Regions from separate parts of the Mycobacterium sp. URHB0021 genome, predicted to be linked through region 3. Evidence: riboswitches for the same ligand, from Rfam matches in the RefSeq annotation. Region 3 holds a riboswitch; each other region holds the start of a gene.
What was found. Region 3 has a riboswitch for S-adenosylmethionine ahead of ACVWWN_RS34490 (bifunctional o-acetylhomoserine/o-acetylserine sulfhydrylase). Riboswitches for the same ligand answer to the same signal wherever they lie in the genome.
Positions count from the first base shown of each region.

Region 1: it holds a riboswitch for S-adenosylmethionine, as region 3 does, so the genes downstream of both, ACVWWN_RS20890 (hypothetical protein) here and ACVWWN_RS34490 (bifunctional o-acetylhomoserine/o-acetylserine sulfhydrylase) in region 3, are expected to answer to the same signal.
Region 2: it holds a riboswitch for S-adenosylmethionine, as region 3 does, so the genes downstream of both, ACVWWN_RS03650 (VIT1/CCC1 transporter family protein) here and ACVWWN_RS34490 (bifunctional o-acetylhomoserine/o-acetylserine sulfhydrylase) in region 3, are expected to answer to the same signal.
Region 4: it holds a riboswitch for S-adenosylmethionine, as region 3 does, so the genes downstream of both, ACVWWN_RS36110 (hypothetical protein) here and ACVWWN_RS34490 (bifunctional o-acetylhomoserine/o-acetylserine sulfhydrylase) in region 3, are expected to answer to the same signal.

Region 1 covers NZ_JBSRZT010000002.1:3,793,275-3,795,464, forward strand. Annotated here, with positions in the region: gene ACVWWN_RS20885 (helix-turn-helix domain-containing protein) at 45-449, shown strand; SAM riboswitch class IV at 865-975, shown strand; gene ACVWWN_RS20890 (hypothetical protein) at 1,010-1,603, shown strand; gene ACVWWN_RS20895 (helix-turn-helix domain-containing protein) at 1,733-1,957, shown strand; gene ACVWWN_RS20900 (DUF2637 domain-containing protein) at 1,954-2,190, shown strand, end outside.
Region 2 covers NZ_JBSRZT010000002.1:323,228-325,417, forward strand. Annotated here, with positions in the region: gene ptsP (phosphoenolpyruvate--protein phosphotransferase) at 1-186, shown strand, start outside; SAM riboswitch class IV at 591-704, shown strand; gene ACVWWN_RS03650 (VIT1/CCC1 transporter family protein) at 846-1,979, shown strand.
Region 3 covers NZ_JBSRZT010000002.1:6,578,182-6,580,371, reverse strand. Annotated here, with positions in the region: gene ACVWWN_RS34490 (bifunctional o-acetylhomoserine/o-acetylserine sulfhydrylase) at 1-1,277, opposite strand, end outside; SAM riboswitch class IV at 1,437-1,556, opposite strand; gene ACVWWN_RS34485 (NADP-dependent isocitrate dehydrogenase) at 1,823-2,190, shown strand, end outside.
Region 4 covers NZ_JBSRZT010000002.1:6,913,256-6,915,445, reverse strand. Annotated here, with positions in the region: gene recC (exodeoxyribonuclease V subunit gamma) at 1-245, opposite strand, end outside; gene ACVWWN_RS36115 (HD domain-containing protein) at 252-869, opposite strand; SAM riboswitch class IV at 1,002-1,113, shown strand; gene ACVWWN_RS36110 (hypothetical protein) at 1,147-1,506, shown strand; gene ACVWWN_RS36105 (hypothetical protein) at 1,510-1,827, opposite strand; gene ACVWWN_RS36100 (VOC family protein) at 1,826-2,190, shown strand, end outside; gene ACVWWN_RS36095 (STAS domain-containing protein) at 2,184-2,190, opposite strand, start outside.

The DNA of each region.
Region 1 (2,190 bases), 2.8 Mb from region 3:
GATCGCAACACTATTCAGCGCACCGATGATCGGAGACAACAGCGATGAGCGACGCCGCCGACCGGCTCGCCCAAGCCATCCGCGACGTCGTCAACGAGGCCGTCAGCGCGGCAGCCGTCCGGCGGGAGGGCCCAACTCCGGCGCCTGCACGCGCGGTTGAACGTCCCGAGATACCCCAAGAAGATTTTCTTCTATGCCCATGGTGCGACAAGAAACATAACCGGCACCTCGTGCCGGTTAAAGAAGCCCGGCATCAGCTGGGCGGCATCAGCCCCACCACGTTCTACGCGTTGGTCAAGGACGGCGAACTGTCCCTCGTTAAGATCGGCCGCCGCTCGTTTGTCCAGGCGGAAGACCTTGACGATTTCGTAAGGAGAAAGCGATATGACCCTTCCGGTCGAACGGAAGCTGCCGGGCGCGCCCATCTCCCGCGAGCGGTTGGTTGCTGAGTGGGAGGATCTGCATCCCCGCAACGCGATGAAGGTCCTGTGGCCAGCTGTCTTTCGATGTGCACTACTCGGTGCCGGACAAGACGTACCAGTGGCGCGTGCAGCTGTCGTGCTGCTGTGTCAGGGACATGCGGAGAGCTTCATGACTGGCCCAGGAAGTTGCAGACGCTGTTGTTATGACGACTGCAAGGCATCTGAAACCGGCGGCTTGCAGCGGTGTGATCGGTCTTGACGCCGTCAAGACCCGAGAACAAAACCGCAGGTAACGAGCGGGACTGAACCGGACCGGGACGGAGCGAGCATGCAGCTCAGAAGGCATACTGCCTGGTAGAGAAGCGGGTTCGATTCCCGGCAGCTCCACCCAAAGCGCCCCGAAGAGCCATGGCCGACGCGGACGTCCGTAAAATCGAGAGAGCTTCACGAGATGCCGTCGCCAAGCTCCGACTTGCGGCACGCCAACCCCACGCTCGTGGGTGGCTCGGATGACGAAGCGGCTGGCACCAACGGGTGCGGGCAGGAGCGCCTCGGCAGTGGAGGCCCAATCTTTCTGGAGTACCGCAATGTCTCAGAATCGTTCCTGCGGTTCGTACGGCTCCGGCCACCTGATGCACTGGATTCAGGGGAAGAAGTCACACCAGGACGGGCAGCCGATTGTCAAAGTGAAGGTCGTTGCCGTTCACGACGATGGCCGCGTCGAAATCGAAGGTGACGACTTGAAACTGACGCTGTGGTATCACGATCCTGACCGTCTGCGTTCGGCGCTCATCTTCGGTGGCCGCGCCGAATGGAAGCCTAGGTATCACGTGCTATACGTGATCTCAAGTGGCTCTTTCAATCTCGCCACGGTTGAGACGGTGGCACCCTGCGTTCCAGCCATCCGTCGGCGGCCGACCGAGACGACCAGGCAGTTCATCGAGCGGGCGATGCGGGAGAACCACGGCTACACGATTCCCCAGCACTGGCTGGCTGACCTCGATGCCCTACCTGACGGTGACGCCGGGGACCCGCAGTCGGGGTATTTGGTTGGGGTCGACCCTCCAACCACGCAGGAGACGGCGCTGCTGCAGAAACTCGCAGCGAAGTTCGGTGACGCGCCTGCCACCACGAACCCCGAAGACGTCGTCCGCCAACGCCGAGAGCAACAAGCGGACTGACCGACGTCACCGCAGCGGAGCGACCTGGACAGCACAGGGCTCGCAGGGGCAGCTATCGCGTCCCGTCTCGACCAAGCTAACAAGCGTGTATCAGTTGAAACTGATATCAGTCGCAGCTAATCTCAGTTCATGATCGAACTGGCGGAGATCCGCCGCGAGGCCGGAGTTACCCAGGCCGAGATGGCGGCTCGACTGTGCACCACTCAGGGCAGCGTGTCTCAACTTGAGCGCCGGGGTGATGTGCTCTTGAGCACCTTGTCCGAGTACCTCAACGCCCTCGGAGCCAAAGCTCGCGTCACCGTAACGATCGGGGAGCGGACATTCGACCATGTCCTGGCGGGGAACCAGCAATGACCACCAACCTCACCCAGGGCGACATCACGCGCAGGAACCATCGGCGGGCGGTCCGGTTCTTCTGGACGTGGCTGATTCTCGCCACATGGGTGTCGCTGGCGGGCAACGTGGCGCATGCGTGGCTCACGGCTGCGCCCGATACTCGGCCGCTCGCTGGGAGTGTCGCCGCGGTGCCGCCCATCGTGCTCCTGCTGTCGGTCCACGGTCTTGCCGTGCTGGCCGAGGTGACCGCC
Region 2 (2,190 bases), 6.3 Mb from region 3:
GCCGCCGACGAGCGCGCCGCAGCGCTGCTGCTGGGCCTGGGCGTCGACGCCCTGTCCGTCACGCCGCCGGCGATCCCTGCGACGAAGGAGGCGGTGCGCGCGGTGGACACGGGCGAGGCGCGCCGGCTGGCCGAAGACGCGCTATCGGCAGACAGTGCCGCCGCGGTGCGGGAACGCCTGGGCTAGCCGATTAGTCGCTGTTGGTCCAGTCGAAGTCGGCGCGGGTGCGGGCATGAAAGAACCTCGCGCGTCGAATCGATGATGCGACGACTGCGAGGCGAAAGCTAGCGTGGCGGTGCCCGCGTCTTTTCATGATCGCAACCATGAACGATCCTGTGCAGCAAGACTTTCATAGCTTGGGGAGGTTATGGAAATGGCTCTGCGGGGTCCCCAGATGTGCGACACGCTGAACCGCCCCGGTGCCCCAGCGAATTTGGCGGGCCACCCGGCTGGGCGCCGTTGTGGCTCTTCCACGTGTCGATCATCTCGGCGGTACGGGGGCTGAGTCCTCTATGCGTAGTAGCGCGACACGAGGACAGACCGCGATGAACGACAGGCGGACGACGCTGGGGCCTCGTCGAATCAAGTTGCTTCACGAGTTGCCGTCGCCAAGCTCCGACTCGGCGGCACGCCAACCGCACGCTCGTTGGGTGGCTCGGATGAACGAAGCGGTCAGCATCTTCCGGTGCGGGCAAGAGCGCCCTCGTATGCGGAGGCCCTAGTCAGGGACGGGCAATGACTGAGAACTCGAACTCCAACGACACAACGGCGCAGGCCAGATCGCCATGACAGACGACTTGTTCGGGTTGCCTGGCGCGCCTGTTCGTCGGGAATGATTACTCGATATGGACAGAAATCTGTTTCGTCGTGAGACACCGGATGAGGGGTCTGTCCCGGCCGAGGGGAAGCATCCCACGTCGTCCGAACTGCGTCGCTGGCGCCAGTATCTGGCCGATGAGCAGGCAGAGGCGGCGGTGTACCGGGACCTGGCGGGACGGCGCACAGGGGAGGAACGCGAGATTCTATTCGCGCTCGCCGACGCTGAGGGCCGCCACGAAAAGCATTGGCGCACGCTGCTTGGCGACCAGATCGGAAAGCCGCGCCGCGCTGCGCTGCGCACCCGGATCCTGGGTTTCCTGGCGCGCCACTTCGGGTCGGTGTTCGTGCTGGCCCTCGCCCAGCGCGCGGAAGACCGCTCAACCTACGACACCGACGTTGATGCCACCGCCGCGATGGCCGCCGATGAGCACATGCACGCTGAGGTGGTGCGCGCCCTGGCCACACGGGGGCGCAACCGGTTGTCGGGCACCTTCCGGGCGGCGGTGTTCGGGGCCAACGACGGCTTGGTCAGCAACCTGTCTCTGGTCCTGGGGATCAGCGCCAGCGGGGTGTCCAACCACACGGTGCTGGTCACCGGCATGGCCGGATTGCTCGCCGGGGCGCTGTCGATGGGTGCCGGTGAGTACGTCTCGGTGAATTCGCAGCGTGAACTGTTGCAAGCCTCCACTCCAGATGCGCAGGCCGGATCGGCGCTGCCGCAACTCGACGTCGACGCCAACGAGCTGGCGCTGGTCTACCGGGCGCGCGGCATGAGCGAGTCCGAGGCCCGGGCACGCGCTACCGAAGTCCTCACCTCTGGCGCTCCGGGCTTCTCCGGGCACCCCCGCGACGCGGCGCCCAGCACCGAGGGGCAAGACGCGGTCGGCAGTGGGCTCGGTGCCGCCGCGTCCAGTTTCTGCTTCTTCGCCTCGGGCGCGCTGGTGCCGGTGCTGCCGTACCTGTTCGGGCTCGAAGGCCTGATCGCCGTGATCGTCGCAGCGGCGCTGGTGGGCGCTGTGTTGCTATCGACCGGTGTCGTCGTCGGTTTGTTGTCCGGTGGGCCGCCGCTAAGGCGGGCACTGCGTCAATTGCTCATCGGATACGGCGCCGCCGCCGCCACCTATCTCCTGGGACTGCTGTTCGGCGCTGGCATGGGCTAACGGCTGGCTGGCGGATCAACGGCCTCGTCGGCCCCAGAGAATGACCGGGTGTGGCCCGCACCACCTGGTGGCCCAGTGCTCGGTGTTGCTCGAACCATCCCGCTATTGCACACGCCAGCGGATGCGGCGGGTCACCAATTCGGCCGCGCCCAGCGCTCATTGCTTCGTCCCCGCGGAACTTCGTCGACAGCGACGGTGATCACCTGTGCGT
Region 3 (2,190 bases):
AGGTCGGCCAGGATGTCGTCGATGCCCTCGATACCGACCGCGAGCCGCACCAGACCCGGTGTCACGCCGGTGGCCAACTGCTCCTCGGGGCTGAGCTGGGCGTGAGTGGTCGACGCCGGATGGATCACCAGCGAGCGGACGTCGCCGATGTTGGCGACGTGGCTGTGCAGCGTGAGCGCGTTGACGAAGGCCTTGCCCGCTTCGATGCCGCCAGCGAGCTCGAAGGCCAGCACGGCGCCGGTTCCCTTGGGCGCCAGCTTCTTTCCGAGTTCGTGCCACGGGGACGTGGGCAGGCCGGCGTAGTTCACCGACGTGACGTCGGGGTGGTCGACCAGGTACCCGGCGACCTTCTGCGCGTTGGCCACATGTCGCTCGATACGCAGGCTGAGCGTTTCCAGTCCCTGCGCGATCAGGAAGGCGTTGAACGGCGACGCGGCCGAGCCGAGGTCACGCAGCAACTGGACGCGGGCCTTGAGGGCGAACGCCGGCGGTCCGAGTTCGGCGAACACCACACCGTGGTAGCTCGGATCGGGCGTCGTGAACCCGGGGAACTTGCCGTTCGTCCAGTCGAAGGTGCCGCCGTCGACGATCACGCCCGCGATCGCGGTACCGTGCCCGCCAAGATATTTGGTGGCCGAGTGCACGACGATGTCGGCGCCGTGGCTGATCGGCTGGATCAGAAAGGGCGTGGCGATGGTGTTGTCGACGATCAGCGGGACGCCCGCGTCGTGGGCGGCGGCCGCGACGCTCGGGATGTCGAGCACGTCGATCTGCGGGTTGGAGATCGTCTCGGCGAAGAACGCCTTGGTGTTGGGCCGGACGGCGGCGCGCCAGGCGTCGAGGTCATCGGCGTCCTCCACGAAGCTGACCTCGATGCCCATCTTGGGCAGCGAATAGTGGAAAAGGTTGTAAGTGCCGCCGTACAGTCGCGGGCTCGACACGATGTGGTCACCCGCATTGGCGATGTTGAGTATCGACAGTGTCTCCGCGGCCTGACCCGACGAGAGGAACAGTGCGGCCACACCGCCCTCGAGCGCGGCGATGCGTTGCTCGACCACGTCCTGCGTCGGGTTCATGATGCGGGTGTAGATGTTGCCGGGTTCAGCCAGCCCGAACAGGGCGGCCGCGTGGTCGGTGCTGTTGAAGGTGTAGCTGGTGGTCTGGTAAATCGGCAGGGCCCGCGCGTTCGTGGTGCCGTCGGGCGTCTGACCGGCGTGGACCTGTTTGGTCTCGAAAGACCAGCGCGCGGTGGGGTCGTCGAGTTCGTTGCTGCTCATGTTCGGGGTCGCTCCTAGGAGGTTCGGAAATCCAGGGGAAGGCGCCGGCGGCCGGGTACGTCAAGTAACGACGGCGCACGGCGGGGGGGTTCAACAGCAACGGCACACAGTGGGCCTCCGCATCAGGTTTCCCTGTCTCTCGGGGGGCCCGTTCTGACGGACCCGCGCTTGCCGCGTAGCCGGCTGGGGCTACTCAACCTGGTCATCACCCGGGGCACCCCACCGCGGTTGGAGGGTTGCCGGCCAGCGAGCCGGGGCTTGACGCTGGCGCTCATGACCGACCCGAAGCGTATCGCACCAGACTGATCGGTTGCCAGCGGGTTCTGCGGGGGCGAGGACACCATGTGATCCTCCCGCCGGCGCGACGTGCCCCGCATGGGGAAAATGCCCCTATCTTGCGGACCGCTCGCCGTGTACCCGACCTCGATCGGGAGCAGTACCCGGACCCCTCGCTCGCGCGTAGCGTCATACCCAACGCGATACTGATAGCCGCGTGACAACGCGGAGCTACTTTCAACCTGACCGACACCGACGCGGGAGACAACATGAGCGCCGAGCAGCCGACCATCATCTACACGCTGACCGACGAAGCGCCGCTGCTTGCGACCTATGCCTTTCTGCCGATCATTCGGACGTTCACCGAACCGGCGGGGATCAACGTCGAAACCAGCGACATTTCGGTGGCGGCACGCATCCTGGCGGAGTTCTCCGACCGCTTGACCGAGGAGCAGCGCGTCCCGGACAACCTGGCTGAACTGGGTGGCCTCACGCATCTGCCGGACACCAACATCATCAAGCTGCCGAACATCAGCGCCTCGGTACCTCAGTTGCTGGCGGCCATCAAGGAACTCAAGGCCAAGGGCTACGACCTGCCGGACTACCCCGGGGAACCGAAGACCGACGAGGATAAGGC
Region 4 (2,190 bases), 340 kb from region 3:
GTGCCCGTGATCTCTCCGATGAGCGACCGGGGGTTACGGAACGAGATGCCCGCGCAGACACCGTCCTGACCGTCACCGCGCCCGAGGATGTGGGAGAGGCGCTGACTCAGCCAGCGCTCAACTCCCTTGGCGGGCACGATGACGAGTTCTTCGGCGAACGGGTCGGCGAGCGGATCACTCAGGAGCGCACCGAGGCCGTCGGCCAGGAGATCTGTGCGCTCGGCACGGTGCAGGTGCATGGCCATCGAGCGTCAGACTACGGCCGGCTGGCCGTCGCCTTTGACGAGGCGCGTCAATTCCCGGAGCACACGGTCGAGTTCGCCGACCATCCAGCTGCTCAGGCCGCGCCTGCGATAGGCATCCAGTAGCTCGCCGTAGTACCAGAGATGGTCGTGCGGGTTCTTTCGGTTGAACCGGTCCCACAGTGACGGCCCGTGCGTGTGGTAGTCGCGCAGCATCGACCTCGCGTTGTCGAGCTTGTCGGCGACCGAGACCAACAGCATGTCCTGGCCGACGTCCGCCAGGTGGTCGATGTACTTTTGCTTGCGCTCCGGCCACGGCGGCTTCGGCACCTCGTTGGTGTCGCTGCACTCCTCGACGATGCGCGCGACCTCGTTGCCGAAATTGACGCGGATCTCCTCCAGCGTCGGGGGACCGCCCTGATCCTCGACGGCGTCGTGCAGCAGCGCCGCGATGGCCTGCGTCTCCGAGCCGCCGTCGTTGAGCACCAGCCCCGCGACCGTCAGCAGATGCCCGACATACGGGATGTCGCCGCCCTTGCGGACCTGGTCGTGATGCTTCTGCTCGGCGTACACCAGCGCTTTCGAGAACTGCCCCGTCAGTATCGGAGTTGCGGTTTGCTCAGTCACCTTCTTTTGCCTCCTCTTCCAGTACGACCATAGCGAGAGGGAGTGACATTTCTGTTTGCCCATCTCTCAGCGAGAAAGTCGCTGACGGGTCTCGAACGACCGCCCGCGCGGGACGAACTACACTCGTCTCAGCTTCACGAGATGCCGTCGCCAAGCTCCGACTGGACGGCACGCCAACCCCACGCTCGTGGGTGGCTCGGATGACGAAGCGGTCTGCACCAGCCGGTGCGGGCAAGAGCGCCTCGGCCGCCGGGGCCCGGAAACCTGAGAGCCTTTCGTGCGTAAGTCCTTCTTCCGCCATTTCATCGCCGACCCCGTGTGCGCGTTGTCTGACCCCGGTCATCACGTCGACATCGGCCGCTACTTCATGGCCGTGGTCAAGTCGTCGGTCGCCGTCCGGGTCACCGGGGTCGTCGGCGACGACGGGTTGGTCCGCCTCGACTGGGACGACGGGTCGGCCCGTCTCTGGCATCACCGCCCGGCGGATCTCGAATTCGCGCTGCGAGACACCGCGGGCCGCGCCGAATGGGCGCCGGAATGGCAGGTGCTGCTCGTGCCGGGCGCCGCTTTGGCCGACGAGCGCACGGTGTTCACCCTCGCCACACCCGACCAGCACAGCGAGTGCATCGCCGGTTGACGGTTACTCGAAGTCAGCCCTGCCCAACGGTGTTGGAGTCAACGGCGTTATCGTCACCGTGTTGGAGACACCGCTGACGCTCACGAGGCTGTCGTTGCACTCGATCGCCTTGTGGTCTCCGACGCCGGCGACGCTGATCTGCCCGCCCGGCTCCGGCGGCGCCACCGTGGGGTAGCTCGGCATGCTGGGGAAGCTGGGAATCGTCGGGATCGTGCCGCCGGGCAGCGCACTCTTCACGCTGTAGACGATCACGCCCGCGACCCCGCAGATGGTCCCACACGGCCGTTTGCGGTGCCGGGATTGCGGCAACTCCGCCGCCATGATCGGAAACCTGCGCTCCGTCGTGCTCGACACCAAAGATCCGCGCCAACTCGGACAGTTCTACGAGGCGGTGCTCGGCGGAACATTCGAGGCGGTGGACGACACCTGGTCGGTGCTGACGGACCCGACCGGCCGCCGCCTCGCGTTCCAGCTGTCGCCCGAACACCAACCGCCGCGCTTTCCCGACCCCAGGGGTTCCCAGCAGTTCCACCTCGACATCCAGGTCGACGACATCGACACGGCCGAGCGTGACGTGTTGGCGCTGGGCGCCAGCCGGGTGACGGACGCCGAAGGTGAAGACCGCTTCCGGGTCTTCCGCGACCCCGCGGGGCACACCTTCTGCCTGGTCTGGGGCATCACCCC